4 regions of the Gordonia sp. AC31 genome follow, and region 2 is predicted to be linked to each of the others. Evidence: riboswitches for the same ligand, from Rfam matches in the RefSeq annotation. Region 2 holds a riboswitch; each other region holds the start of a gene.

Region 1 (7,326 bases), on a different contig from region 2:
GCAAACCACTCGACCCGAAAGGCCCCGCGGTCACCGCTGCCCTTGCCGCCGTACAGCGCCGAGGCTCCGATATCGCCGACACATTCCGACAAACAGGCCAACACTCCACCGACCGGCCACCACGGCACTCCGGTGGGCGAGCCGGCCTGAGTTCAGACGAGCTCTCACGCCTGAGGAACGTCGGCAAAGGCCTCTCCCGCGGGGCCAATGTAGCGGGGATAGCGGTAACGTTCGCTGACGAGGTGAGCAAAGCAGTACGAGGTGAGCAGGACTACGGCGACGCTGCGGTAGTCGCCGGCGGAGCCATCGCCGGCGGAGTAGTGGCCGGCGCCGCCGCCGGGATGGTGGTCGGCTCCTTCGCCGGCCCGATCGGAACAGCCGTGGGCGCGGGCATCGGTGCCGCGATCGGGAGCCAGGCCGGCGGCGACGCTGCCCGAGCGATCAAAGGACTCTTCGATTGAGATCTCGTCGAGACAACTCATCGGAGCCTGTCAAGATAATTGTGTGAGTTTTGGTTAGTGATGTCTGTCACATGTGGGGGTCGAAGCGTTCCGGGTAGGCCAGTGCGAGTTCGGCCAGTGCGGCTCGCCAACCGTGGATGGTGGCGCCTTCGACGAGTCTGGGGATCGATTTCCGGGGGCCTGCGTGGCCGTCTGCTCGGCGTTGAGCGTCCTTGGCGCGTTCTCGGTCTCGTCGGTCCTCGATGTTGCGTATGGCTAGCCATAGCAGCTTGATCGCGGCGGCATCGCTGGGGAAGTGCCCGCGGTTCTTGGTGATCTTGCGCAGCTGGTAGTTCAGCGACTCGATCGAGTTCGTGGTGTAGATCAGCTTGCGTGTGGCTGGGCCGAAGGCCAGGAACGGGATGAACCGCTCCCAGGCGGCCTCCCACGACCTGACGGCGGTGGGGTACTTGGCGCCCAGCGGCGATTCGGCGAAGGCCTCCAGTGCGGCTCTGGCGGCCTCGGTGTTGGCGGCGGTGTAGATCGGCTTGAGTGCCTTGGCCACGTTCTTGCGGTCGCTGTAGGACACGAACCGCATCGAGGCCCGGATCAGGTGCACCACGCAGGTCTGCACCTCGGCGAAAGGCCAGGTCGCGGCAATCGCCTCGGACAGTCCGGTCAGCCCGTCGCAGGCCACGATCAGGACGTCTTTGACGCCGCGATTGGCCAGTTCGGCGCACACGCTGGCCCAGAACGCCGCGCCTTCCTTGGCCTGCACCCAGATGCCGAGCACGTGCTTGACGCCCTCAAGATCGACCCCGACCGCGATGTGGGCAGCGCGGGTCTTCACGTGGGCTCCATCGCGGATCTTGATGTGGATCGCGTCCAGGAACACCACCGGGTAGAACGCCTCCAACGGGCGGTGCTGCCAGGCCGCGACTTCGTCCAGGACCGCGTCGGTGACGTTGGCGATGGACTCGTGCGACAGCTCCACCCCCAGGGTCCGCGCGAGGTGGTGCTCGATCTCCCGGACGGTCATTCCGCCGGCGTACAGCGAGATGATCTGGTCCTCCAGCCCGCCGAGCCGGCGGGCGCCCTTCGGGACGAGCTGGGAGGCGAACGAGCCCTGCCGATCGCGGGGCTGATCCAGTTCCACCGGGCCGACCTCGGTGGCCACGGTCTTGCGCGAAGTGCCGTTGCGGTGGTTTCCGTCCCCGCCACGGGCGTGGGCATCGCGGCCCAGATGCTCGGTCAGCTCGGCGCCCATGCCCCGCTCAAGGACGGCCTTGAGCATCTCGTTCAAAAAGCCGCCCTTGCCAGTCAACTCCAACCCTCGCGAACGGGTCTCGGCGAGTACGTGATCAATCAGCGCATCCGAGAACACCTCCCGGCGAAGCCCAGCAGCATCTGATACATCCGTAGCGTCGTGGTCGTCAACAGCCATAGCGTTCATGATTCCTCCTCCGGATCAACTCACACAGACCATCTGACACGCCCCGCCGCCGGTCACCGAGAGCGTGTTGCCGGTCGTGTACGACGACTCCTCGGAGGCCAGGTACACGTACGCGCCGGCCATTTCGACCGGCTGCCCCGGCCGACCGAGCGGGTTCTTCTGCCCGAAGTACGGCAGCTTCTCCGGCTTCTGCCCGCCCGTCACCTGCAGCGCGGTCCAGAACGGGCCCGGCGCGACGGCGTTCACGCGGATCCCTCGCGGCGCGAGCTGCTGCGCCAGCGCCTTGGACATCGTGTTGACCGCGGCCCGGGAGGTCGCGTAGTCCACCAAGCCCGGCGACGGGGTGTACGCCTGAACCGACGAGGTGAAGATGACGCTCGCCCCCGGCTGCAGATGACCGAGCGCCTCCTGCATCATCCAGAACGGCGCCGAGATATTGACGTTCATGGTCTCCGCCCACTGCTCGGAGCTCAGGTCCTCGAGGTTCTCGACGTAGGTCTGCCGGGCGGCGTTGAGCACCAGCACGTCGATGCCCCCGAGCCCGGCCACGGCGTCACGGACGATCCCCCGCGCCACCTCTTCGTCTCCGACGTCGCCCGGCAGCAGGACGCAGGTGCGGCCGGCCTCACGGACCAACCGGGCGACCTCGTCCGCATCGGACTGCTCCGAGGGCAGGTATCCGATCGCCACGTCGGCCCCTTCGCGTGCGTACGCGATCGCCACCGCGCGACCGATACCCGAGTCTCCGCCGGTGATGAGCGCACGGCGGCCGGTGAGTCTGCCGTGACCGATGTAGGACCTCTCACCGTGATCGGCCGGCGGCTCGAGCTCGGATGCGAGCCCCGGCACCGGCTGGGACTGCATCGGGATGTCGACCTCGTACTTTGTGGTGGGGTCGACGAGCGGCTGGGCGTTGGGATCGGTGGTCACGGCAGGCCTCCTGAGACGTCGGGGATTCCGACCGTACGCGTCCTGACCGGATGCGAGATGACGCCGGATCACCCACACTGCGGATACGACCGGATTCCATCGATTCGAAGGAGCAAGCATGCCCCGTTACCGCGTAGTGGACCCCGACCAGAACGTCATCGAGGAGAAGGAGTTCGCTGACGACACCAAGGCGTACGACTGGTTCAAGACGGTCGAGGTCCCCGACGACGCGCTCGGGTACGCCATGGAGGTAGACATGGACGGCAAGTGGACCCGCTTCGAGATCAACGACGGCGGCACCAACACCTCCCCCGCCGCCGACGAGGGCACCGGCACCCCCTGATCCGAGACCCGGCACGACGGGCAGTCGACCCGCCCAGCTCGACATCCGCTACTCCGCCTGCGGATCCGCTACCTCCACGGGAGTAGCGGATTCCGAGGCGGAGTAGCGGATTTCGGAGGACCTGACAGGCTCACCCCTTGACCAGTCCCGTCCACGATGAGGTTCTGCCCGGTCACGGCGCGCGTCTCGCCCGATAGATGCGGTCGCGCACGGCCAGCGTCAGCGCGTCCAGGCGGGCGGCCTCTGCGAGAAGGTCGGCCACTCTGCTCGGACGGTCGGTGGTGCTGTCGACCAGGGCGTCGTTCGCCCGCTCCAGTAGGCGGGCGAACGCGGGGTCGCCGTCGAGGGCGTCCCTCACGGCGGGGTACTCGGCTTCGAGCGGGGTGCCGATGCCGAGCGTGGAGCGGAGTTCATACCAGCGGTCGAGGGTCGCGGCGAGCGCCTCGGAGGCCAGCGCGTGGGTGCGCCGCGCGGTGTCGACGGCGCGCTCGGCGGTGAGCTGCGCCGGGTCGGTCCCCCGGCTGAGCCGACGGTGGCGGGCGAGGTCCTCCAGTCCGGAGCGCACGAGCCATCCGGTCGACGCGATCCACGCGACCACACCGGCGAGGACCGCGAACACCACCAGCGCGAGGATCAGCGGCACGTCAGATCACCGCGTTGAGGACGAGCGTCAGCGGGACAGCCAGGAGCACCGCCGCCGAGAGGCCGGCCCCGATCAGTTTGCCCACGCCCGACCATCGGAGTTCGGAGCGTTCGGCCTCCAGCGCCGCCGGTGACAGCGGAGCCGCGAGACGCCCGGCGGCGGAGGCCGCGGACTCGGCGACGGCGGGCCAGGTTCGCGGGACGTCCCGGTGCGGGTCGCTGCCGAGATCGTCGGCGGCCAGGAGGGCTCGTTGCTCGTCCCATTCCGCGAGGCGCTGGTCGAGTTCGGCGACAGCGGCCTCGGCCTCGGCGATCCGGCGGCCCTCGGCCGTCCGCGAGAAGACCACCGAGGGGAACTGCATGACTCCAGCCTCCCCCACCCGACCTGCACCGGCAAGGGCGCGCACGTGTGAGGGCGCGAGGGCGCGCGGGCACGAGGGCGCGCGGGTGCGAGGGCGCGCCCTCGGTGCGATCGGCGCCGCCGCGCCTCACCCCTTGACCAGTCCCCCGTCCACGATGAGGTTCTGCCCGGTCACGGCCCGCGCCCACGGGGAGGCGAAGAACAGCACCGCGTCGGCGAGTTCGGCCGGCGTGATCGCGCGGCGCAGCGGCGTCCCCGACGCGATGAGGTCGAACACCTCTGCAGGCGTGGCGGCGCTCGCGGCGGTGGTGCGCAGCAGACCGCCGGAGACCATGTTCACCGTGATGCCGTCCGGCCCCAGATCGGTGGCGAGGGTCCGGGTCAGCGACAGCGCGGCGGCCTTGGCGGCGGTGTAGTCGTGGTACGGCACGACGGGGTGCTGGAACAAATTGGTGCCGATGTTCACGATCCGTCCGAAGCCGGCCTCCCGCATGCCCGGAAGCGTCGCCTGGGTCGTGGCGAGGGTCGCCTTGACGGCACCGCGCAGTTGCGAGTCGAAGTCGTGCCAGGTCAGCGTCTCCGGTCGCGGGCGGGCGTCTCCGTTGAACTCGAAGTCGACCAGTGCGTTGTTGACGACCGTGGTGACGGGCGCGCCGAAGTGGCGACGGGCGGCGTCGACGAGGGCGTGCACTTCGTCGTCGTCGGTGACGTCGGCGCGGAGTGCGACGGTGCGGTCCTCGCCGAGCTCACGGACGAGGTCGGCGGCGGCCGACTCGCTGCGGTGATAGTTGACGACGACGAGAGCGCCCTCTCTGGAGAAGGCGCGACTGATGTCCGCGCCGAGCCCGCGGGCGCCGCCGGTGACGAGGACGACCTGCTCGTCGATCCGCACGCTGTTGCCGATATCCACTGCCACTCACTTCCCGGTGTTCCCGGCGAGGGTGGCGATGCGGCTCCGCTCCTCGGCAACGCAGGGCGCGTCCGATCGGCGACGGCACCGAGACCACCGTTGTGGTGGACGCGAGTGCTGTATCGACATTCCTTCGCTGGAACTACCCAGATCAGGTTCGACGGGTGTGATCTCAGCCGCCCGGATGGGCAGCACCCCGTGTCGCGGACCACCATAGATCACCGGCCGTCGCGGCGCGCGGTCCCCACGTCGATCCGCAAAACGCGTGTCGGTGCGAGTCAGTGCGTGGTCATCCCGCGGTCTCGTACCTGGCCGCCAGCTTCGACAGCGTCTCGGTGATGCCCGCCGCGTTCTGCTTGGACACCCCCACGATCTCGTAGAACCTGCCGAGCTTGGACGGCCGGTTGTCGAAGCTCTCGACGACCGTCGTCTTTCCGTCCCCCGCCGGGGTGAACTCCCAGCGCCACCGGGCCCCTGCGGGGTTCGCCCACTCGATCACCTTCTCCGCCGGGGTGTCACGGTGCTCGGTGACCGTGCAGGTGGTGCGGTACGGCACGCCGTACATGCGCATCGCGGTGGTGAACTTGGCGCCGGGGTGCAGGGTGGCCGGCCCCTGGACGTTGTCGCGGACCGTTCCGGACCCGTCGACGAGTCCGTGCTTGCGAGGGTCGTTGACGAGGGCGAACAGTTCGTCGGCGGGCGCGTTCACGGTCACGCTGCGGGCGACCACGCGCGGTCCGCGGTCGATTGTGCTGATGGCGGTCATGGGGAGGTGGGACCTTTCCGGTCGGACTCGGCCTGGCGGCGAGCTCGGATGCGATTCACCCCACCGTACGACCGCGCTCCGACATCACGGAGCCTTTCAAGATAATTGTGTGAGTTTTGGTTAGTGATGTCTGTCACATGTGGGGGTCGAAGCGTTCCGGGTAGGCCAGTGCGAGTTCGGCCAGTGCGGCTCGCCAACCGTGGATGGTGGCGCCTTCGACGAGTCTGGGGATCGATTTCCGGGGGCCTGCGTGGCCGTCTGCTCGGCGTTGAGCGTCCTTGGCGCGTTCTCGGTCTCGTCGGTCCTCGATGTTGCGTATGGCTAGCCATAGCAGCTTGATCGCGGCGGCATCGCTGGGGAAGTGCCCGCGGTTCTTGGTGATCTTGCGCAGCTGGTAGTTCAGCGACTCGATCGAGTTCGTGGTGTAGATCAGCTTGCGTGTGGCTGGGCCGAAGGCCAGGAACGGGATGAACCGCTCCCAGGCGGCCTCCCACGACCTGACGGCGGTGGGGTACTTGGCGCCCAGCGGCGATTCGGCGAAGGCCTCCAGTGCGGCTCTGGCGGCCTCGGTGTTGGCGGCGGTGTAGATCGGCTTGAGTGCCTTGGCCACGTTCTTGCGGTCGCTGTAGGACACGAACCGCATCGAGGCCCGGATCAGGTGCACCACGCAGGTCTGCACCTCGGCGAAAGGCCAGGTCGCGGCAATCGCCTCGGACAGTCCGGTCAGCCCGTCGCAGGCCACGATCAGGACGTCTTTGACGCCGCGATTGGCCAGTTCGGCGCACACGCTGGCCCAGAACGCCGCGCCTTCCTTGGCCTGCACCCAGATGCCGAGCACGTGCTTGACGCCCTCAAGATCGACCCCGACCGCGATGTGGGCAGCGCGGGTCTTCACGTGGGCTCCATCGCGGATCTTGATGTGGATCGCGTCCAGGAACACCACCGGGTAGAACGCCTCCAACGGGCGGTGCTGCCAGGCCGCGACTTCGTCCAGGACCGCGTCGGTGACGTTGGCGATGGACTCGTGCGACAGCTCCACCCCCAGGGTCCGCGCGAGGTGGTGCTCGATCTCCCGGACGGTCATTCCGCCGGCGTACAGCGAGATGATCTGGTCCTCCAGCCCGCCGAGCCGGCGGGCGCCCTTCGGGACGAGCTGGGAGGCGAACGAGCCCTGCCGATCGCGGGGCTGATCCAGTTCCACCGGGCCGACCTCGGTGGCCACGGTCTTGCGCGAAGTGCCGTTGCGGTGGTTTCCGTCCCCGCCACGGGCGTGGGCATCGCGGCCCAGATGCTCGGTCAGCTCGGCGCCCATGCCCCGCTCAAGGACGGCCTTGAGCATCTCGTTCAAAAAGCCGTCCTTGCCAGTCAACTCCAACCCTCGCGAACGGGTCTCGGCGAGTACGTGATCAATCAGCGCATCCGAGAACACCTCCCGGCGAAGCCCAGCAGCATCTGATACATCCGTAGCGTCGTGGTCGTCA
Region 2 (7,326 bases):
ACGACCTCAACGCCCGGCTGTCCGCGGACGTCGCCGGCCTCACCGCCGACGACACCTACCTCGTCGCCCTGCCGGCCGCGCACAACTTTCCGCTGTGCTGCCCGGGAATCCTGGGCGTCTTCGGTGCGGGCGGCCACGTCGTCTTAGCCGACAACCCCAGTCCGGACAACACTTTCGACCTCATCGAGCGGCACCGCGTCACGGTGACCGCGCTCGTCCCCGCGCTCGCGCAACTCTGGTGCGCGGCGACCGAGTGGGAGCCGGCGGACATCAGCTCCCTGCGCCTGCTGCAGGTGGGCGGCGCCAAGCTGGCACAGTCCGACGCCGTCGCCCTCGACGCGGCCCTCGGCCCCGTCGTCCAGCAGGTCTTCGGCATGGCCGAGGGGCTGATCTGCTACACCCGGACCGACGACCCGCGTGACTTGGTGCACCAAGTGCAAGGGGCACCGATGTCGGAGCTCGACGAGGTGCGGGTCGTCGACGAGGGCGGAGCCGATGTCCCCGACGGGGAAGAAGGTGAACTGCTGGTGCGGGGGCCCTACACGATCCGCGGTTACTACCGCGCCACGGCGCACAACGAGAAGTCCTTCACGCCGGACGGCTTCTACCGGTCCGGGGACAAGGTCACCCGGCTGCCGTCGGGGCACCTGGCCGTGACCGGCCGCATCAAGGACACCATCGTGCGCGCCGGGGAGAACGTCGCCGCCGACGACGTCGAGGAGAACCTCCTCGCCCACGATTCGGTCCGGCAGGTCGCGGTGGTCGGGCTGCCCGACGACGCGCTCGGTGAGAAGATCTGTGCGGCAGTCGTGCTCTCGCACGAACACCCCCCGGCCCGACCACTCGAGCTGGCCGCGATCCGCACCTTCCTCGCCGACCGCGGACTCGCCTCCTTCAAACTGCCCGACGTGGTCCGCGTCGTGCGCACGCTCCCGGTCACCGCAGTAGGCAAGATCGACAAAAAGGTGCTCCGCGAGACACTGCTGTCGGAGCCGTCGGCAGGCTGAGCCGAGTCGGAGCCCGCTCCTCACACCGGCGCGAGGAGCGCGACCACCGCACCATAATCCCAAGGAAGCGCATAACCCCTGCTCCCTGAGGTGCGAGGAGCGATAGCGACGAGCCTCGAAGGGTCCGGCGAGGAATGTTCCGGAGCCGCCGAGGCTTACCTTCGGATCACACCGGCGCGAGGGTCACGATCCCGGGATGGCCGTCGAGATAGTGCTTGGTGAAGGTGCACACGGGCCGCAGGCGGGCGCCCTGCTCGCGGGTGAAGTGCACGACGGTGCGGGTGAGTCGGGTGGCGAGACCATGTCCGGTGTACTCGTCGTAGAGCACGGTGTGTAGGACGGTGATGGTGGTCTGACCGTCGACCGTCTCGGTCGAATAGCCGAGCACGCCGACCAGGTCGCCGGCGACCCACAGCTCGAACCGGTCGCGGTCGGGATTGTGCACCACCTGCGAGATCTGCTGCAGGATCGACTTCGCCGACTGTGGTGGTCGCTGACGATGCTTGCGTAGCACCCGACCCTCCTCACCTCTTGATCGTGGACATCGGACCACTGACATGTGCCGTCCGAACCTCGGCATAGGCCCCGCTTGTGATCCGGGTCACACGGTACCTTACGGAACCGTAACTGATGACCCCGATCGTCCGGTCGTCGCACATCGAGACGGTCGCGCGCACCCCTACGACCCGAACGAACTCCGCGCTGTAGGGTGGCGGACGCACGACAACTACACCGCGGGGGCTCTCACGATGACCGAGGGCTGAGATGGCGACGGGCGGTCGCCGACCGCTCGAACCTGTCCGGGTAATGCCGGCGTAGGGAGACAAGCCATGGGCACACGTGTATCCGCGACTCGCGACGGCAGCGCACCCGCCGACTCAGGGTTCCTGACCCTCGGTCCGATCGAGGGCAGCACCAAGCACTACCTCACGGTCGGCGACCTGCGCGTCCCGCAGCGTCGTATCCACCTCACCAACGGCGAACACCTCGACGTCTACGACACCTCGGGTCCGTACACCGATCCGACGGCGCGCATCGACGTCGAGAAGGGCCTCGCCCCCACCCGCGACAACTGGCGCCGCCCGGAACCGGTCGACGGCGCGAGCACCCAGCTAGCTTGGGCGCGGGCCGGGATCATCACCGAAGAGATGCGGTTCATCGCCGCCCGAGAGGGCATCGACCCCGAACTGGTCCGGTCGGAGGTGGCGATCGGGCGAGCGGTCATCCCGGCGAACCACCGGCATCCGGAGTCCGAACCGATGATCATAGGCAAGAACTTCGCGGTCAAAGTCAATGCGAACATCGGTAATTCGGCGGTGCGCAGCTCGATCTCCGACGAGGTCGAGAAGATGGTGTGGGCCACCCGCTGGGGCGCCGACACGATCATGGATCTCTCGACCGGCGCCGACATCCACACCACCCGCGAGTGGATCATGCGCAACTCGCCGGTCCCCGTGGGGACGGTTCCGATCTACCAGGCGCTGGAGAAGGTCAACGGCGATCCCGCCTCGCTGACCTGGGAACTGTATCGCGACACCGTGATCGAGCAGGCCGAGCAGGGTGTCGACTACATGACCGTGCATGCCGGTGTCCTGCTGCGCTACGTTCCGCTGACCGCGAAGCGGGTGACGGGCATCGTCTCGCGCGGCGGTTCGATCATGGCGGCCTGGTGTCTCGCGCACCACCGGGAGTCATTCCTGTACACGCACTTCGACGAGTTGTGCAAGATCTTCCGCCGCTACGACATCACGTTCTCCCTCGGCGACGGCTTGCGCCCCGGATCGATCGCCGACGCGAACGACGAGGCCCAGTTCGCCGAACTCCGCACTCTCGGCGAGCTGACCGCGATCGCCAAATCGCATGGTGTGCAGGTCATGATCGAAGGCCCCGGGCACGTCCCGATGCACAAGATCGCCGAGAACGTGCGCCTGGAGGAGGAGTTGTGCGAGGAGGCCCCCTTCTACACCCTGGGTCCGCTCGCCACCGACATCGCGCCGGCCTACGACCACATCACCTCGGCCATCGGCGCGGCGATGATCGCTCAGGCCGGCACCGCGATGCTGTGCTACGTGACTCCGAAAGAGCATCTAGGACTTCCGGACCGCGACGACGTCAAGGTCGGCGTGATCACGTATAAGATCGCGGCGCACTCGGCCGACCTGGCCAAAGGCCACCCGCGGGCACAGGAACGCGACGACGCACTGAGCAAGGCGCGCTTCGAGTTCCGCTGGACCGACCAGTTCAATCTCGCCCTCGACCCCGACACCGCGCGCGCATACCACGACGAGACGCTGCCCGCCGAGCCCGCGAAGACCGCCCACTTCTGCTCGATGTGCGGACCCAAGTTCTGCTCGATGCGGATCTCGGCGGACGTCCGCGCCTACGCCGAGGAGCACGGTCTCGTCACCGCGGACGACATCGACCGGACTATCGCCGAGGGCATGGCCGCGAAGTCGGCCGAGTTCGCCGAGGCCGGTAACCGCGTGTACCTCCCGCTCCAGACGACCGGCGGCGCCTGATGCGCACAGACGACGCACGACGACGCACAGTCGACGCGAATCAGCGCACGGTCGACGAACAGGCCTACACGGGACTCCCGCTGTCACCGCCCGGAACGGCCCCGGTACGGGTCCTGACGATCGCGGGTTCGGACTCCGGCGGGGGCGCGGGAATACAGGCAGACATGCGCACCTTCGCCCTGCTCGGGGTGCACGGGTGTGTCGCGGTGACCGCGGTGACGGTCCAGAACTCGGTGGGCGTGAGCGGGTTCGAGGAGATCTCACCGCAGACCGTGGCGGCGCAGATCGACTCCGTGTCCGGTGACATCGGTGTGGCCGCGGCGAAGACCGGGATGCTCGCGTCGGCGCCCATCATCGAGGCCATCGTCGAGCAGTGCCGCACGAGTGGAATCGGCCGGGACACATCCGTTCCGCTGGTGGTCGATCCGGTGTGCGCGTCGATGCACGGCAACCAGCTGCTCGCCGACTCGGCACTCGACACCCTGCGGCACAGCCTGTTTCCCCTCGCGACGGTGGTGACACCGAACCTGGACGAGGTCCGGCTCATCACCGGCATCGCGGTCACCGATGCCGCGTCGCAGCGCGACGCGGCCAGGGCACTGCTCGATCTCGGGCCGCGCTGGGCGCTGGTGAAAGGCGGGCACCTGCGAACCTCGGACCACTCCCCCGATCTGCTCTACGACGGCGACCAGTTCATCGAGCTCAGCCACGAACGCATCGACACCCCGCACGACCACGGCGCCGGCGACACCCTCGCCGCCGCGATCGCGTGCGCGCTGGCCCACGGGCACGACGTTCCCGCGGCGGTCGGTTTCGGCAAGGACTGGGTGACCCGCTGCCTGGCGGCCGCGTATCCACTGGGCGCCGGCCACGGTCCGGTCAATCCGCTGTGGCGTGTGGGCGTCGGGTCGGCGGACTGACGCGACGCCGGTCCCGAACCGGAGAACAGACAACGCTCCCCGACGGCGACCGGCGCCATAGGGGAGCGTTGTCTGTGTCGAGGGACCGTCAGGCGGTTCCGCTGAGGGCCTTGCTCTTCAAGTGCTCGAACTCCTGAGGGGTGATCGCGCCCGAGTCGAGCAGGTTCTTCGCGTCGGCGATCTGCTGGGTCGGTGAGGTGCCTGCGACGGACCGGATGTACTCGTCGGACGCCTGCTTGGCCTCGCTGTACGCCTCACGCTGACGCTCGGCCATCCCCTTGCCCTTCGCGAGCAGGTACACGATGGCGGTGATGTACGGGAAGATGATCAGGAAGACCACCCACGCCGCCTTCGCCCACCCCGAAGCCGCCTTGTCGCGGAACAGGTCGCTGATGATGTGCCACAGGACGATCAGATAGGCCACGAACGCGAAGATGACGATCGTGTACCAGATGAAGTCCCAGAACGAATCCCACATAAGAAGTCTCCTTTGTCTAGAAGCAAGCCTGCCCGGCGCACCGGAACCGTGAATTCCCTCTGAGCATGTCACAGCTCTACGGTGGTCAGCGCAACGAACATTGAAGAAGTTCGTGAAATCCTGAGACTGCGGTATCGATCGGCAGCCGAGAACCGGGATCGATCGACTCTGACTCTCGCGAAGGGCGACATGGAATCTCACCCGGTAGGTATCGAGAAGATCGAGCTCGGTCTCGACACGTTCGGGGACATCACCGCCGAACCCGACGGCACATTGCGCTCCGGGTCGCAGACCCTGCGCGATCTGCTCGAGCAGGCCATCCTCGCCGACACGGTCGGCGTCGACTTCCTCGGTGTCGGTGAGCATCACCGCGACGACTACGCGGTGTCGGCACCCGAGGTCGTACTCGGCGCGATCGCGGCGCGCACCACCCGGATGCGTCTCGGTTCGGCCGTCACCGTCCTGAGTTCCGACGATCCGATCCGCGTGTTCCAGCGGTTCTCGACAGTCGATGCGTTGTCGTCGGGTCGCGCCGAGGTGATCCTCGGGCGCGGATCGTTCACCGAGTCGTTTCCGCTGTTCGGTTTCGACCTCTCCGACTACGAGGAACTCTTCAGCGACAAGCTGGCCCTGTTCGCCGAACTGCGCACCGGCCGACCGGTCTCATGGTCGGGTTCCACACGCAGTCCGCTGCAGTCCCAGGCGGTCTATCCCGAACTCGAGAACCCGCCCCTGCCGACGTGGATCGCGGTCGGCGGCAGCCCGGAGTCGGTGGTACGTGCCGCGTCGTACGGCCTGCCACTCATGCTCGCCATCATCGGCGGCGACCCGTTGCGCTTCACGCCGTACGTCGATCTGTATCACCGTGCCCTCCGTGAGATGGACAAGCCGCTGATGCCCGTCGGCGTGCACTCACCGGGCCATGTCGCCGACACCGACGCGCAGGCACGCGACGCCCTATGGCCGCACTACCGCGAGTACGTCGGGCGCATCGGTCGCGAACGCGGCTGGCCGCCGCCGACCCGCATCGAGTTCGAGCGGTCGACGGGACCCGGCGGCTCGCTCTACGTCGGGTCGCCCGACACCGTTGCCCGCAAGATCGCGTCGACCGTCCAAGCACTGGGACTGAGCCGATTCGACCTGAAGTATTCGCACGGGACACTCGGCCACCCCGAGCTCATGCGCAGCATCGAACTCTATGGAACGCAGGTCATCCCGCGGGTGCGCGAACTGCTCAGCGTCGGGTCAGGGTGAGCTGGAAGTCGCCTGCGGGATCGGTCCACGCCGACACGACGGACAGTCCGGCCGACTCGAGTTCTTCCGCGAGCGCCCCGGGCTGGAACTTGGTGCTGATCTCGGTGTGGATCTCGGTTCCCGCGGGCACCCGCCACGATCGGCCCAGCACACCGAAGTACGCGTCGACGTCCCGCCGGGCGCGAAGCCACATCTCGACGCGGTGCTCGCCCGGATTCCAGCGGGCGATGTGTTCGAAGTCGTCGGCGTAGAGCCCGCGAGCGTCGAGGCCGGCACGGAGCACCTCGATCATGTTCCGGTTGAAATCGGCGGTCACACCAGCACTGTCGTCGTAGGCGGCGACGAGCCGCCCGGTGTCCTTGACGAGGTCAGTACCGAGGAGGAAGTAGTCACCCGGGGACAACGAGCCGACCATCGAACGATAGAACTCCGCGCGCGCAGCAGGATCGAAGTTGCCGATCGTGCCACCGAGGAACACCGCGAGGCGCGGGCCGTCGGCGGGCGGGAGATCCAGGTCGGGCTCGGTGAAGTCGGCGACCACGGGGACGACGTCGATCCCGGGATAGTCGACGGCGAGCACTTCGGCTGTCGTCGTGAGCATCTCGGTGCTGACGTCGACGGGGACGTAGGTCGGACGCTCACCGTCGGCGGCCGCGTCCACGAAGGCGTCGAGCAGCAGACGCGTCTTGGTCGATGTGCCCGAGCCCAGTTCGACGATGACGTCGGCACGGGTCGTCGAGGCGATCTCGGCCGACCGCGCGCGCAGGATCGCGGTCTCGCGGCGGGTGGGATAGTACTCGGGCAGACGGGTGATCTCGTCGAAGAGCTTGCTGCCGCGCTCGTCGTACAACCACTTCGTCGGGAGGACCGGCGGTTGCTGCCACAATCCCGAGAGTGCGTCTGCAGCAAGGCCCCCGATGGCCGTGTCCCCGGTGGTCGCCGTCACCGGGGTGTCGCTGTCGAGGCTCATCGGGCCAGCCGGAGTCCCGAGAAAACCCAGCGCGACGGCGCCGGGAAGAAGTTCCGGTACGTCAGTCGTTCGTGAGCCACAGGCGTCACCGCGCTCGCCCCGCGCAGCACATGCTGGTCGGACATGAACTTGCCGTTGTATTCACCCACCGCGCCGTTGGCGGGCACGAAGCCGGGAT
Region 3 (7,326 bases), on a different contig from region 2:
CTCGACACGCGCAGCTCGTCGCCCTGGATCTGCGCCTTGACGCCCTTCGGCCCCTCGTCGCGGATCTTCTTGGAGATCTTCTTGGCGTGCTCGGAGTCGATGCCCTGCACCAGCGAGCCGGTGATCTTGAAGGTCTTGCCCGAGCCGACGACCTCGCCGGCGTCGAAGGCCTTCAGCGAGATGTCGCGTCGGATCAGCTTCTCCTTGAACACCTCGAGGCCCGCCTGTGCGCGCTCCTCGGCGTCCGAGGTGATCACGATGTTCTCCTCGCCGGACCACTCGATGCCGGTGTTGGTGCCGCGGAAGTCGTACCGCTGCGACAACTCCTTGGCAGCCTGGTTCAGGGCGTTGTCGACCTCTTGCCGGTCGACCTTGCTCACCACGTCGAACGATGAATCAGCCATGTCCGACAGGGTATGTCATGGCGATCAGCGCAAGTGGGCGGCCGCGGGGGTCTACCGGGACGTCCGACGCTGTGCCTGCTCGGCGAGGGCACGACGTGACTCGTCGTGGAGCACCTCGAGCAGTTCTCGCTCGAGGGCGACGAACTCGGGAGCGGTGAGCCCCGCCGGATCGCGCGGGCGCGGGAGGTCGACACGCACCTCGTGGACCACGGTGGCCGGGCGGGCGGACAGCACGATCACGCGGTCCGAGAGGTGGACGGCCTCGCGGACGTCGTGGGTGATCATCAGCACCGTCCACCGATAGCGCTGCCACACCGACTGCAACCACGTCTGCATCTCGGTCCGGGTGAGTGAGTCGAGGGCGCCGAACGGCTCATCGAGCAGCACCAGGTCGCGATTCGAGACGACGGTGCGCAGGAGTGCGGCGCGCTGTCGCATCCCGCCGGACAGCTGGAACGGGCGGGCGTCTTCGAATCCGGCGAGTCCGAAGGCGGGGAAGAGGTCCGCGGCCCGGCGTCGGGCCTCCTTCGTCGGCACGCCCTGCACCTGGAGGCCGAGGATGGTGTTGTCCAGCACGGTGCGCCACGGGAACAGCAGGTCCTTCTGTGGCATGTACGCGCAGTGTCCGGCGACGGCGGGTTCGGAGCCGACGGACGCGCTGCCGGAATCGGGGACGTCGAGTCCGGCCAGCAGGCCGAAGACGGTGCTCTTGCCGCATCCGCTGGGCCCGATGACGGAGACGAACTCGCCGGGCTCGGCGGTGAACGACACCCCGTCGAGGACCTCCCGGCGAGGTTGTCCGCGTCCGGGTCGGGGAAAGGACTTGGTGAGCCGGTCGACGACCAGTCGGTGGTCCGGGACCAGCCGGTGGTCAGTCATGGTGGTTCCGGTCCTCGGCGCGGGCCCAGGGCGCGACGACCCGCTCGACGGCGAAGGTGAGCAGGTACAGCGTGACGCTCAGGAGCGCGGTCACCAGCACCGCCGCGAGCACCAGGTCCGTGCGGAACGAGTTCTTCTGCAGGCTCATGTAGATGCCGAGGCCCTGGGTGGCGCCGACGTACTCGGCGAACACGGCGCCCACCACCGCATAGGTGATGCCGATCCGCAACGCGGTGAAGAACCTCGGTAGCGCGGACGGGAGCCGCACGTACCGGAAGACCTGGCCGCGGGTCGCCCCCATGCTGCGCATCAGCGCGCCGGCCTCGCGGTCGGTGGCGGCGAATCCCTCGATCAGGCCGATCGCCACCGGAAAGAACGTGACCAGGGCGATGACCAGCACCTTCGGGAGCAGGCCGAAGCCGAACCAGATGATCATCAGCGGTGCGATCGCGATGATCGGCAGGGTCTGGGAGGCGACGAACAACGGCACGAACGCCCGTCGCAGCGCCGGCGAGAAATCGACGACGATGGCCAGCAGCCAGGCCAGGACCAATGAAACCGTGAACCCGATCAGGGTCACCTGCAGCGTCGCCGCGGCGTGCACCCCGATCTCCGCGCGGTGCGACCAACCCTGCGCGACGACGCGCGACGGCGACGGCAGCACCTGCGGCCGGATTCCGCTGACGTCGACGTAGACCTGCCAGACCGCCACCAGGACGACCACCGCGACGAGCGCGGGCGCGATGCGACGCAGGCCGGTGCTACCGAGGGGTGTCGAGGTAGTCATTGGTGAAGTACGTCGACCAGTCCGGCTCGGTCGTGAGCGGCGCCCCGTCCGGGCCGGTCAGCAGACCACTGCGGTACAGGAACCCGGAGTTCCCGGCCCACTGTTCGAGCGTCTGTCGCCCGACCCGGCCGTCGGCGTCCTTCATGTACTGACCGGCCAGCATGCGCTGGCTCTGGAACACCAACTGCTCGTCGTTGAACGCACCGGGGTTGGCGGCGAGGAGGTCGCGGGCCGCCGCGTCCGGGTCGTCGGCCGCCGCCTGGTAACCGCGCTGCAGCGCCGTCACGAAGGCCGCCGCGCGGTCCGGGTTGTCCGCCAGCCAGTCCTCGTTGGCGTCGACGACGATCGCGTATGCCTCCGGGAATCCGAAGTCGGTGTAGTGGAAGTACCTCATCGGGGTTCCGCGATGTTCGGCCTCGATGCCCTCCCACGCGAGATAGGAGACGGTGAAGTCGGCCTGACCGGAGTAGACCGCCTCGTAAGCCGAGGTCCCGAGGGTCACCGAGGTGAACTCGCCGGTGCCGCCGTCGTTTCGGATCACCTGCTCGAGGGTCTTCTCCTCGCCCGGGTCGCCGAAACCGGCGTATGTCTTCCCGTCGAGGTCCTTCGGGCTCGTGATGTCGCGGCGGTCGGCGCGGACACCGATGCCGGTGGCCCACTTCTGCAGCGGCGCGAACACGGAGATGGTCTGCGCGCCCGATGCCCGCGAGAAGGTCGACGAGTTGTGGGTGCTGATACCGAACTCGGCGTTGCCCGCGTCCACGATGGTGTCCACGGCGGTGTTGTTGTACGGCAGGATCTCGACGTCGAGTCCGGCCTCCTCGAACCAGCCGCGCTGCTGCGCCACGAACAATCCCGTGTGGTTGGTGTTCGGGGACCAGTCGAGCGCGAATCGGATGGTGCCGTCCGAATCGGCGCCCGAACCGCATGCGGTGATCGCCGACGACGCGACGACCGCGGCGGCGAGCACGGTGAGGAGGCGGCGCGCGCGGGCGCTCATGCGGCGGGCCACGGCTGCGGGTTCAGCGCGGTGTCCCAGAACAGAAGCTCGAACCGGGTGGCGACGGTGAACGCCGTGGCCATCGCGGCCCGCTCCCGCTCGCCGGCGTGCGCCGCGGCCTCGTCCACGAGTTCCCTTGCCCGCGAGGCGGATTCCTGGAACTCCGGGGCGTCGTAGGTGGTCACCCACTGCGCGTAGGGGTGGTTCGGGTCGGCGGCGAGTACCTGGGCCGCACTCGCGGCCAGGGCCCGGCCGACTTCCGCGTAGATCCAGAAGCAGGGCAGGGCCGCGGCGGCGCCGACCGCATACGACTCGGTCGCGGCGACGGCGGTCAGATAGGACACGTACCCCAGGCACGCCGGCGACGGCTCGGGTTCGCCCTCACGCGGAGGCAGCTGGCCGCCGTTGAGCAGGTCGCCGTGCAGCGCCGACTCGACGGTGGCCGCGGTGGCCGACGAGTTCGCCCAGAACCCCGCGGTCTGCGGGTCGGGGGACTTCGACGCCAGGATGGCGAGGGCCTTCGCGTACCCGGCCAGGTACAGCGAGTCCTGCTCCATGTAGGTGCGGAACACCTCCAGTGGCAGCGTCCCGTCGCCGAGCCGCCGCAGGAACTCGAGGTCGTCGATCGCCGTCCGCAACCCCTTCGTCTCCTCCCAGAGGTGGTCGGAGAATCGGCCGGAGACCGGCATGCGCGCATGCACAGACATGACATCCCTTCGTCAGCATTACCTGGACAGGTTCTCGGGTCTCATCTCAGCCCCGCGTCGCGGAGCACCCCGTGTCAGAACGCAGCCACAGTAGCAGGAGTGGGGGTCGCAGTGGGACGCCTGTGCCACGACCGTGTCCCGGCCTGTTGACCAGCCGGTTTGCGCGTTGATGCGGTGTTCGTTGTATTCTTCACGGCGTTGTTCGTACGGCCGTCACGGTGGCCGGAAGAGCGGCACGGCAGGTTGCCCGAGCGGCCAAAGGGAGCGGATTGTAAATCCGTCGCGCAAGCTACATAGGTTCGAATCCTATACCTGCCACAGCGTGGTCCATTCTCGCGAAACTGCTCTACAGACGGTCTCCGACCAGCGATTTGTCTAGCGCAGACGCGAGTGTGTAACCTCGTTAAGGCTCTCGGGCACAACCGCCCGGGGCACGCCCCCTTAGCTCAGTCGGCAGAGCGTTTCCATGGTAAGGAAAAGGTCGACGGTTCGATTCCGTCAGGGGGCTCGCTGGACGAGAAGTCCGCGGGGCGGTGTAGCTCAGCTGGTTAGAGCGCACGACTCATAATCGTGAGGTCGAGGGATCGAGTCCCTCCACCGCTACACATCGGGTCCGACCGGAACCGAGCGCAAGGGTCGCAAGCCCTGAGGGAACTTCCGAACCCGACCACGTACCACCCGAAAGAAGGCAATCAAGTGGCCTCCTCAACAGATGTTCGCCCCAAGATCACCTTGGCCTGCGAGGTGTGCAAGCACCGTAACTACATCACGAAGAAGAACCGCCGCAACGATCCCGATCGCCTCGAGATCAAGAAGTTCTGCCCGAACTGCGGCAAGCACCAGGGGCACAAGGAATCGCGCTGACGCCGTCGTCGGCCGTTTCGAAGTACCACCAGCAGCGGGCTGCCTCTCGATGAGGCAGCCCGTCTTGCTGTGTCGGCCGAAGGAGTAGAGCTCAATGTCACAGGTAAGCGGAGCCGAGATCCAGGATCCTCCGGACGAGGCGTCGAACGGTGGCGCGAAGCCGACCCCCGACGAGATCGCCGCCCACACCCAGAGCCTTGTCGGCTTCCATTACACGGTCGACGACTATTACGAGATCGGCCGCGAGGAGATCCGTAAGCACGCGATGGCGGTGCAGGATGCGCACCCGACCCACTGGAGCGAGGAGGGCGCCCGGGCCTTCGGTCACGACCGCCTGATCGCCGCGCCGACCTACGTGTCGGTGCTCGGGATCATCGCCCAGCGCAAGCTCTTCGAAGACGTCGTCACCGGCTACGACATGTGGCAGATCATGCAGACCGACCAGCGGCTGGTCTACCACCAGCCGATGAAGGTCGGGGACCGCCTGATCTGCGACGTCTCGCTCGAGTCGTTCCGGCACGTGAGCAGTCCCGAGATGATCGACCTGATGGTCACCAAGAACGTCATCTGGAACCAGCACGACGAGCCGGTCATGACCACGTGGACCTCCCTGGCCGCGCGTCCCGGTATGGACGTCGACCCCGAACTCGAGGCGTCCCTCGACCACGTGATGATCAAGGTCGACGCCATCGGCGAGTCCGGGCACACCGTCGAGCCGAAGGCGGGTCGCTACGACCTCCCCGACCCGACGCAGTCGCCGGGCGCCTTCGGTGCCGTCGACTTCGACACGCTCACGGTGGGTCAGGAACTCACGCCCAAGCGCTACCTGCTGACGCGCGGCAATCTCGCGAACTATGCGGGCGTGGCCGGCGACCCCAACCCGATCCACTTCTCCGACCACGTCGTGAAAGCGGCCGGCATGGACGACGTCGTCGCGCACGGCATGCAGACGATGGGGCTCGGCGCAAGCTTCGTCTCCGAGTTCATCGGCGACCCGGCGGCCTTCTGCGAGTACAACGTGCGCTTCACCAGCCCGGTGTACGTCCCGGCCGACGACAGCGCGGCCGTCGACTTCACCGGCAAGGTGAAGTCGCTCGATCCCGCAACTCGTCGCGGGACCATCGCGATCACCGCCAAGCAGGGTGACCGCCGGATCTTCGGACGCGCGCAGGCCGTCATCCAGTTCAACTGATCGACCGGCCGCGAGCCGTTCCGGCGGCTCACGGACGGGTGGCGTGTACGGTCGTCGGGGGAGCGGAGGCGAGCCCGTTTTGGGTCCACCGCCCCGGTGATCTACACTGAAGTGTCTGATTGATTCAGACTTGCGCGCTACCCATAGGGTGGCGCGTTGGTTTTGTCGGCGACGAAACGTCGACGGGCCGCGAGGTCGGATCGAGAAGGACGGCAACGCCGACCACTCCGGTGGCGGGCGTCGCAAAGGGGCGTAGCTCAATTGGCAGAGCAGCGGTCTCCAAAACCGCAGGTTGCAGGTTCAAGTCCTGTCGCCCCTGCCCTGGTGAAGGGCACACGCTGACGAGAGGACCGCGAAGTTGAGCAAGCGAGACCGGGCCGCCCGCGCCAAAGACGCCGCAGAGGGTTCTGCGGCCGATTCGGCCGCGGCTGAGCTCGACGGTCGCGACGAGGCCACCGACGCGGGTACGGACGACGACACGTCGACCGGAACCGCGAAGGAGCTGCGTCCGTCCGGTAAGCGCTCGGCTCGCGGACGTCGCTCGGCGGCGGGTGCAACCGACGGTGACGCCGACTCCGACACGGGGTCCGTCGCCGTCAAGGAACGCAAGACCAAGAAGAAGGCGTCTGCCGAGGAGAGCCGGAATCCGTTCGTACGGATCTGGGTCTTCCTGACGCAGGTCGTCGCCGAGCTGAAGAAGGTCATCTGGCCGACGCGGCGCGAGATGATCACCTACACGATCGTCGTGCTCGTGTTCGTCATCGTGATGACCGCGTTCATTGCCGGCCTCGACCTCGCCTTCGCCAAGGGCGTGCTCTGGTTGTTCGGCTGACCCACGCGGTGGGCTCGGCCGGCGACGAGAAACACGACCGCCAGATGAACCATAAGGAGCGTGGGCTGCAGTGAGCACCCCGGAGAACGAACTCGCCTCGACCGACTCCGTCGACGCGGCTGCTGCCGACGTCGATGCTGTCGACGCGGCCGTGACCGACGCGGTGGACACCGAGGGTGACGCGGTCGCCGACGACGTGGTCGTCGAGGGTGACGAGGCCCCCGCCGAGGACACCGTCTCCGAGGATGCCGACGAGGTCCCGGTTGACGAGGCCGCCGCTGACGAGGCCCCTGTCGAAGAGGCCCTGGTTGAAGAGGCGGAGGTCGATCCGGTCGAGGAACTGCGCAAGCAGCTCCGGCGCGCGCCCGGCGACTGGTACGTGATCCACAGCTATGCCGGTTACGAGAACAAGGTCAAGGCCAACCTCGAGACCCGCGTGCAGAATCTCGACGTCGGCGACTACATCTTCCAGGTCGAGGTGCCGACCGAAGAGGTCACCGAGATCAAGAACGGCCAGCCCAAGAAGGTCAACCGCAAGGTGCTGCCGGGCTACATCCTCGTCCGCATGGAGCTCAACGACGAGTCGTGGGGCGCCGTGCGCAACACGCCGGGTGTCACCGGCTTCGTCGGGATGACCAGCAAGCCGTCGCCGCTCTCGCTC
Region 4 (7,326 bases), on a different contig from region 2:
CGGACCGTCGCGACGATGTGCACCGCACGGTCGATCGCGAGCTGATGCAGCAGTGTCGCCGACAGTTCGTCGAGCAGGTGGGCGTCGTCGACCCCGATCACGACATCGCCGTCGGCGAGGAGCGATTCACGGGCCGCCGCAAGGTAGGTGACCGGATCGCTCGACGTCGCCGGACCGACGAGATGCGCGAACACACCGAGCGGGATCGAGCGCGCGGACTCGGTGCCCGCCACCCAGCGCACCCCGGTCGGCAACTCGGCGGTGACGTGCCGGGCGAGGGTCGTCTTGCCCACGCCCGAGTCACCGGTCAGGACCACCCCACAGCCGGTCGTCTCACCCCTGAGGGCCGCCTGGATCGTGCGGAACTCCCGATCGCGCTCGACGAGCGGCCAATTCGTGGACATAACCGCGAATTCTAGTCTGCTGGGCCCTACAATGGGCCGCCCGGAAGCACCAATGTGGTCCGACCGGATGGCCCTGTCGACACGCGGCCAATCCCGGATTTGACATCGGCGGAAGAAAATCCGCGAACTACGCATCCCGGGCATTGGTCACGGCCACTGCCGCCGCCAGCAACACGATCGTGAAGCCCGCGAAGTAGGCCAACGAACCGTAGGCGTTCCAGTGGAACGTGTCGCTCCCGCCGGCGAGGAAGTTCCACCCGTTCAGGAACGGCAAGAACGACACGATGTGCTCGCCCACCCGCGGGAGCACCGACACGATGCGCTCGAGGGCCAGCATCCAGACGAGCACGATCGCCACCGCACCGGCCGAATGCCGCACCAACGCACCCACCGCGAGGCCGATCAGCGCGCACAGCATCGCGAAAACCGGCGTCCCCCAGAGATGCCGGACGGTCTCGGGTCCGGTCAGCGAGACTCCGACGCCGGCGAGCACCTGCGCCGCCACGACCGCGACGACGGACACGATGGCCACCACCGCGAACGAGAGTCCGCCGAACACGACCGCTTTCGCGAGGAGGACCTGTGGCCGACGCGGGATCGCCGCGAACGTCGGTCGGATCGTGCCGAAGCGATATTCGGTGGTGACGCCCAGGATCGCCATGATCGCGAGCACCGCGACCCCGAACTGGTTGACGCCGAGCAGGAAGTCGTCGGTCAGGGTGTCGGTCTCACCGGGACTGCCGTAGGAACCGCCGGCGATGGCGCCGAGCAGCACCGCGAAGCCCAGGCCCAGCACCACGACGACGCCGAGGCACCAGTACGGCGACCGGGTGCTGGCGAGTTTGATCCGTTCGGCGTTGATCGCGGCGATCACCGGTTCACTCCCCCGTGGTTCCCGACGGCCCGGTTGTGGGCGTCGGGGTCGTGGACGGCGCGGTTGTCGACGGCGGTGTAGTCGACGGCGTGCGCCGTCATCGACATGAAGACCTCTTCCAGTGACGCCGACTCGGCGGCGAGTTCGTGCAGGGTGATGCCCGCGGCGGCGGCGAGGTCGCCGACCCGATCGGTCGTGGTGTCCGGCACGCGCATCACCGGGCGCCCGTGGGCATCCGGGTCACCCGGCGCGGGATTCAGCCCCGCCGACGCGAGCGCGGCATGCAACTGTTCGAGCTGCGGGCCGCGCACCCGCACCGACTGCCGTGCCCGCCCGGTGAACTCCGCCACCGAACAGTCGGCGATCAGCCGGCCCCGCCCGATGACGACGAGATGGTCTGCGGTGAGCGACATCTCGGTGAGCAGATGGCTCGACACCAACACCGTCCGCCCCTCCGCGGCGAGCTTGCGCATGAACCCGCGGATCCACACGATGCCCTCCGGGTCGAGGCCGTTGACCGGCTCGTCGAACAGCAGTGTGTGCGGGTCGCCGATCAGGGCACCCGCCAGCCCGAGCCGCTGCGACATACCGAGCGAGAAGCCGCCGGCGCGCTTCTTGGCCACCGAGGTGAGCCCGACCGTCTCGAGCACCTCGTCGACGCGGGCGGCCGGGATCCGGTTGCTCGCCGCGAGCCACCGCAAGTGGGACCGCGCACTGCGATTGGGATGCACCCACCGGGCGTCGAGCAGCGCACCGACCTGCCGCAGCGGATGCTCGAGGTCCCGGTAGCGCTGCCCGTTGATCGTCGCCGTGCCCGATGTCGAACGGTCGAGTCCGAGCATCATCCGCATGGTCGTCGACTTACCCGCACCGTTGGGGCCCAGGAAACCGGTGACCCGTCCCGGCCCCACCTCGAAGGTGAGGTCGTCGACCGCGCGTTGACCGCCGAAGTCCTTCGTCAGATTCGCTACCTGCAACACGACTCGACCATAGCCGCCGAACCCCGAGCGGCCCGGTCTGTCATTCGGACGGCCTGCCGCGGGACCGCGGGTCAGTCCCGGTCGCGCCCGGGTGAGGACGCGTGCGCCCAGAAACGCTTGGGGATCCGGCCCGCACGCGCGGCCAGGCGGCCCGCGGTCACCGCGTGCCGCATCGCCGTCGCCATCAGTTCAGGGTTCTCCGCCCGGGTCACGGCGGTGGCCAGAAGCACGCCGTCGCAACCGAGTTCCATCGCCAGGGCCGCGTCGCTCGCCGTGCCGATGCCCGCGTCGAGAATGACCGGCAGCGGGTCGTCGAAGCGGGTGTGGCAGTCGTCGACGATCATCTCGATGTTGTGCGGGTTGAGGATTCCGAGTCCGGTCCCGATGGGCGATCCGAGGGGCATCACCGCCGCCACCCCGAGATCGGCGAGTCGCGCGGCCAGGACCGGATCGTCGTTGGTGTAGGCCAGCACGACGAAACCGTCGGCCACCAGTGCGGCCGCGGCGTCGACGAGTTCGATGGCGTCGGGCATCAGGGTGCGTTCGTCGGCGACCACCTCGAGCTTCACCCAGTCGGTCTCGAACGCCTCGCGCGCCAGCTGGGCGGTCAGGACCGCCTCGGCGGTGGTGTGACAGCCCGCGGTGTTGGGCAGGACGGCGATGTCGAGCCGGCGCAGCAGATCGAAGACCCCGGTGCCCGAGGCCGCGTCGACGCGCCGAACCGCGACGGTGGTCAGCTCGGTCCCCGACGCGACCAGCGCGCGTTCCAGGGTCGCGAGATTCGACGCGCCGCCGGTACCGGTGATGAGTCGCGACGAGAAGTCGCGACCGGCGATGCGCAGATGGTCCGCATCCGGGATCGTCTCGTCGCCGGACTTCTGCTCGGTCCGCGAGGCGTCGGGCTTCAGATCGGCGAGGTCAGCCACCCTGCACCGCCGTGACGATCTCGACGACGGCACCGTCGGTCATCGTGTGCCGGTCCCAGCGGCCGCGCGGGACGACCGCGCCGTCCACCGCGACCGCGATCCCCCGGTCCGGCAACCCCAGCCCGGTGACGACGTCGCGCACCGACGTGTCGGCGCCGACGTCGACGCTCTTGCCGTTGACGGTGATGCTGGCGGTGATACTCATTCCTCTGCTCCTTCCAGAATCGACAACACGCGGGCGGCGGTGCCCGGGGCGAGGACGATCCCGTTGCGCCCGTGCCCGGTCGCCACGACCGTTCGTGTGTCCACACGGGTGACGATCGGCAATCCGTCCGCGGTGCACGGCCGCAGACCGGCCCCCGCTTCGGTCAGTTCGTAGGTCCGCAGCCCGGGGAAGACCTCGATCGCGTCGGCGAGCAGATCCGCGACCCCGCCGGCCTGCGGCGCGCGGTCGGCCGTCCCCTCGGCCTCGTACTGGGTGGCGCCGACGACGACTCCGTCCTCGCGCGGCACCAGGTACACGGCCCGCCCGTGGAGGCGTGCCCGGACGACGTGACCGGGCGGCGGCACCGACCAGCGCGTGCGGTGCAGGCGGAGGATCTCCCCCTTCGCCGCATGCAGGTCCACACCCGGCCAGAGGGCCGCGGTGCCCAGTCCAGCGGCGAGCAGGATCTGGGTGTCGGAACCGAGGTCGTCGAGGTCGGCCAGGGATTCGACGCGCGCGGAGACCAACTCGGCACCCGCCGACGTCGCGGCGGCGCGCAACGCCTCGAGCAGCCGCCGGTTGTCGACGGACCACTCGCCGACCGCGCGGTAGCCACCGACCAGTCGAGAGCTCAGCGACGGTTCCAGGGTCCGGATGTCGCGGCCGGTCACCGACTGCAGCGCGGCATCGGTGGCGGGCTGCCCGGCCCAGACGAAATCGGCGAGATGCCGCAGGTATTCGATGTCGGTGGCCGAGGCCGCGACGAACAGCGAGTCGGTGGCGGTGACGACACCCGGGTCGTCGAGCCGCTTCACGAGCGCCGGCCACAGCCGGACCGATTCGACCGACAGGGCCAGGGACGCGTCCTCGCCGGGATGACCCTCGCCGAGTGAACCGAGCATGCCGCCGGCGACCCAGGACGCGCGCTCGTCGGTGCCGGCGTCGAGGACGCGAACCCGCCATCCGGCGTCGGCCGCGGTGAGCGCACAGGTCAGCCCGATGACACCGCCCCCGACGACCGTCAGGGCGCGGTGGGCAGGGCGCTGCGGTGGGGAATCCACGCTGGGAATCACCTTCCTTCGCCGGAATGACCCGGATCAGGTTCGACGGTCAGCGGAATCTGTCCGCACTCTCAGCCCGGCCGATCCGGACTCCCGTGTGTTCGTGCGATCCACCCTACGCCGGGGCGTCGGGGGTCCGGTTAGCCTGGTCGGCGTGACGACCCCGAACCGCACCAGCTCCGCGTCGACGGACCCCGGCTCCGCGACGGACCGTCGCCGGCGGCTCTCCACGGCCCGCCTGTACCTGTGCACCGACGCCCGGCGCGAACGCGGTGATCTGCTCGACTTCGTCGACGCGGCGCTCGCGGGCGGCGTCGACATCGTGCAGCTGCGCGACAAGAACTCGCCGGGCGAGCGCGAATTCGGGACCCTGGAGGCGGGCGAGGAACTCGAGATCCTCGCGGGCATGCGGACGGTCGCCGACGCGCACGGTGCCCTGCTGGCGGTCAACGACCGCGCCGACATCGCGGCGCTCTCCGGGGCCGATGTCCTGCACGTCGGACAGGGCGACCTGTCGCCGTCGGCGGCCCGCCGGATCGTCGGACCGGACGTCGTCATCGGCGCCTCGACCCACGACCCCGAGCAGGCTGCCGCCGCGATCGCCGACGACGACGTCGACTACTTCTGCGTCGGTCCGTGCTGGACCACCCCCACCAAACCGGGCCGCGCCGCCGCCGGCCTCGACCTCGTGTCCTCCACTGCCGCAACACAATCAGCCAAGCCGTGGTTCGCCATCGGCGGAATCGACGCCGGCCGCGTCGGGGAGGTCACCGCGCTCGGGGCGCGGCGCATCGTCGTCGTGCGGGCCATCACCGCGGCCGATGACCCGGCCGCCGCAGCCACCGACCTCGCCGGGATGCTCTAGCGGTTCCCCTGGCGGAAACACGTTTGCCCGGTCGGTGTCGCGGGTCTATGGTGGACCGATCATGTTGTGCATCACGAGCGTTCTCGTAACCCGCCGCAGCGGGGTCTGAATCTGACCGACCCCCCGCTGCGGGTCGGTTGCGCTCTCCAGTCGGTCATCCGTTCTTCGACCGAAATCGGTTTTCGAGATGCACCCTCTTCATCTACCTCGTCGATCCTGTTCGTGGACCGAGCGCGACGACCGGCACGACGGCGACCAGTTCGCCGCACGTTTCGGCCGCCCGCTTCCCCCTGGGATGCACGAGGAGGCCGCCGGGATGACCTGGCAGGAATTCACCGACGAGTACTCCCGTGGCGGCACGATCCGGCTGGGCTCCTTCTCTGCCGTCCCGTACTCGGGCGACCTGGTCGAGTGCCGCGCGACGCTCGCGATCGCCGACCGCATCATGTCCCGCAGCGCCGTCGCCGCCGGCCCCGTCGGTGCGATGACCTCGATCCTCTACGACGTCGGCGCCCCGGTTCAGATCGTCCGGCTGCACCAGCGGGTCGTCGACGGCATGGTCACGACGTTCCTGCTGTGCGAGCACGACGGCCGGCAGGCCTGGGCCGTCGGTGAGGGCGCGAGCAGCGACGAGGCGAACGTCCACGCGCTGGTCGCCGGGGCGAACCGACTGCTGGAGTCCGACCGCGCCGGGGTGTGACCCCGGGCTCCTCAGGGAACGGGGCCTCAGCTCTGCGGATCGAGCATCGCGATCCGGTCGCGGAGGACGGGCCACGCGACTCCGAACGCGGGGTGCAGTGGGAGTTGATCGACGCGCTTCTCGTCGACCCATCGCAGTTCCGTGGATTCGAAGTTGGCGACCGTGCGGACCGGCGAGTCCGTCTCGGCGATGACCGTCGTGTAGGTCCATCCGCCGGGCGCCTCGAGGGTGACGACCGCTGCGACGACGCGCAGGTCGTCGGCGGTGATCCCGGCTTCCTCCTCGGCCTCGCGGATCGCGGTGTCGATGGCACCCTCGTGCGAGTCGCGGGCCCCGCCGGGCAGCGCCCACGTGCCGCCCTGATGCGACCACGCGGCGCGGTGTTGGAGGAGCACCCCGGTCGATCCGTCCGGCAGCGGCGCCCGCAGCAGCAGACCTGCCGCGCCGTGGATACCCCAGTATCGAGAACCGTCGGGATCGATCACCCAGCCGTCGCCGTCGCCGCGCACCACGCCTCCTCGCATCCCGGTCGCCCCGACCGGGTGCCTCCACCGTAAGTGAGATGCGCAACACCTGCCAGGGAGACCGCGAAGCCCTCTCATCGCGGCTCGGAACCTCGAGGTGCCGTCGGCGAGCACCCGGCACGCGCGAACCGCCGAGGTCGGCGGCGCGGCGCCGGTCGACTCGGGAGGAACCCGGCACGATGACATAGGGTGAAACACGCACGACCCGGTGAACGATGACCCAGATGACACAACCCTGACGTTGATCGCCCGGTCACGCGAATCCGGAACGGGGAACCGGTGACCGTAGGACCGCACCGGAGACGATCCAGCGTTTGAGAAGGGATCAGGTAGGTGACCGGCGACGCGTCCTCCGTGCGGACGGCGCTGACGCGTGGCGGTCGCACGATCCGTCCGGCACAGGCCTCACCCCCGATCCGCCAGGTGCTCGCCGACCGACGCGAACTCGTCGCCACCGCCCGGGAACGCGCCCAGTCCCCGTTCCAGACCCTGCGCCACTTCGCCGTCACGACCCCCGGCAAGCTGATCATCATCTGCGGAATCCTGGCGCTCGGCTGTCTGAGCACCGGCCTGTACGCCTCGACGGTCCTGGAGGACCGCACCCAGACCCTGCAGCGCCTCATCGATCGGACCGAACCGCTCGCCGAGGCCGCGCAGGTTCTCTACAGCTCGCTGTCGATCGCCGATGCGTCGGCGAACGCGGCCTTCATCTCCGGCGGACTGGAGACCCCCGATCTGCGGCAGCGCTACTCCGACGCGCTCGCGACGGCGTCGTCGTCGCTGATCC

The links. Region 2 has a riboswitch for thiamine pyrophosphate ahead of thiC (phosphomethylpyrimidine synthase ThiC). Riboswitches for the same ligand answer to the same signal wherever they lie in the genome.
Region 1: it holds a riboswitch for thiamine pyrophosphate, as region 2 does, so the genes downstream of both, Q9R39_RS23085 (3-oxoacyl-ACP reductase) here and thiC (phosphomethylpyrimidine synthase ThiC) in region 2, are expected to answer to the same signal.
Region 3: it holds a riboswitch for thiamine pyrophosphate, as region 2 does, so the genes downstream of both, Q9R39_RS19500 (TenA family protein) here and thiC (phosphomethylpyrimidine synthase ThiC) in region 2, are expected to answer to the same signal.
Region 4: it holds a riboswitch for thiamine pyrophosphate, as region 2 does, so the genes downstream of both, thiO (glycine oxidase ThiO) here and thiC (phosphomethylpyrimidine synthase ThiC) in region 2, are expected to answer to the same signal.

What each region holds. Positions count from the first base shown of each region.
Region 1 is NZ_JAUZVK010000036.1:9,969-17,294, forward strand. Features, by position in the region: gene Q9R39_RS23055 (hypothetical protein) at 1-461, shown strand, start outside; gene Q9R39_RS23060 (IS256 family transposase) at 529-1,884, opposite strand; gene Q9R39_RS23065 (SDR family oxidoreductase) at 1,909-2,823, opposite strand; gene Q9R39_RS23070 (hypothetical protein) at 2,942-3,166, shown strand; gene Q9R39_RS23075 (hypothetical protein) at 3,339-3,809, opposite strand; gene Q9R39_RS23080 (hypothetical protein) at 3,811-4,170, opposite strand; gene Q9R39_RS23085 (3-oxoacyl-ACP reductase) at 4,297-5,079, opposite strand; TPP riboswitch at 5,191-5,288, opposite strand; gene Q9R39_RS23090 (SRPBCC family protein) at 5,369-5,845, opposite strand; gene Q9R39_RS23095 (IS256 family transposase) at 5,979-7,326, opposite strand, start outside.
Region 2 is NZ_JAUZVK010000013.1:93,947-101,272, forward strand. Features, by position in the region: gene Q9R39_RS16330 ((2,3-dihydroxybenzoyl)adenylate synthase) at 1-1,007, shown strand, start outside; gene Q9R39_RS16335 (GNAT family N-acetyltransferase) at 1,174-1,521, opposite strand; TPP riboswitch at 1,732-1,846, shown strand; gene thiC (phosphomethylpyrimidine synthase ThiC) at 1,838-3,526, shown strand; gene thiD (bifunctional hydroxymethylpyrimidine kinase/phosphomethylpyrimidine kinase) at 3,526-4,446, shown strand; gene Q9R39_RS16350 (SHOCT domain-containing protein) at 4,535-4,924, opposite strand; gene Q9R39_RS16355 (LLM class flavin-dependent oxidoreductase) at 5,114-6,178, shown strand; gene egtD (L-histidine N(alpha)-methyltransferase) at 6,159-7,148, opposite strand; gene egtB (ergothioneine biosynthesis protein EgtB) at 7,145-7,326, opposite strand, start outside.
Region 3 is NZ_JAUZVK010000019.1:25,882-33,207, forward strand. Features, by position in the region: gene Q9R39_RS19480 (YajQ family cyclic di-GMP-binding protein) at 1-404, opposite strand, end outside; gene Q9R39_RS19485 (ABC transporter ATP-binding protein) at 456-1,283, opposite strand; gene Q9R39_RS19490 (ABC transporter permease) at 1,276-2,070, opposite strand; gene Q9R39_RS19495 (ABC transporter substrate-binding protein) at 2,045-3,070, opposite strand; gene Q9R39_RS19500 (TenA family protein) at 3,067-3,777, opposite strand; TPP riboswitch at 3,765-3,859, opposite strand; tRNA gene Q9R39_RS19505 (tRNA-Tyr) at 4,015-4,095, shown strand; tRNA gene Q9R39_RS19510 (tRNA-Thr) at 4,213-4,285, shown strand; tRNA gene Q9R39_RS19515 (tRNA-Met) at 4,307-4,380, shown strand; gene rpmG (50S ribosomal protein L33) at 4,474-4,641, shown strand; gene Q9R39_RS19525 (fused (3R)-hydroxyacyl-ACP dehydratase subunits HadA/HadB) at 4,736-5,833, shown strand; tRNA gene Q9R39_RS19530 (tRNA-Trp) at 6,080-6,152, shown strand; gene secE (preprotein translocase subunit SecE) at 6,192-6,665, shown strand; gene nusG (transcription termination/antitermination protein NusG) at 6,736-7,326, shown strand, end outside.
Region 4 is NZ_JAUZVK010000007.1:221,310-228,635, reverse strand. Features, by position in the region: gene Q9R39_RS11265 (LuxR C-terminal-related transcriptional regulator) at 1-404, opposite strand, end outside; gene Q9R39_RS11260 (ABC transporter permease) at 532-1,278, opposite strand; gene Q9R39_RS11255 (ABC transporter ATP-binding protein) at 1,275-2,258, opposite strand; gene Q9R39_RS11250 (thiazole synthase) at 2,330-3,118, opposite strand; gene thiS (sulfur carrier protein ThiS) at 3,177-3,389, opposite strand; gene thiO (glycine oxidase ThiO) at 3,386-4,450, opposite strand; TPP riboswitch at 4,446-4,557, opposite strand; gene thiE (thiamine phosphate synthase) at 4,605-5,315, shown strand; gene Q9R39_RS11230 (hypothetical protein) at 5,632-6,015, shown strand; gene Q9R39_RS11225 (NUDIX hydrolase) at 6,042-6,524, opposite strand; gene Q9R39_RS11220 (hypothetical protein) at 6,873-7,326, shown strand, end outside.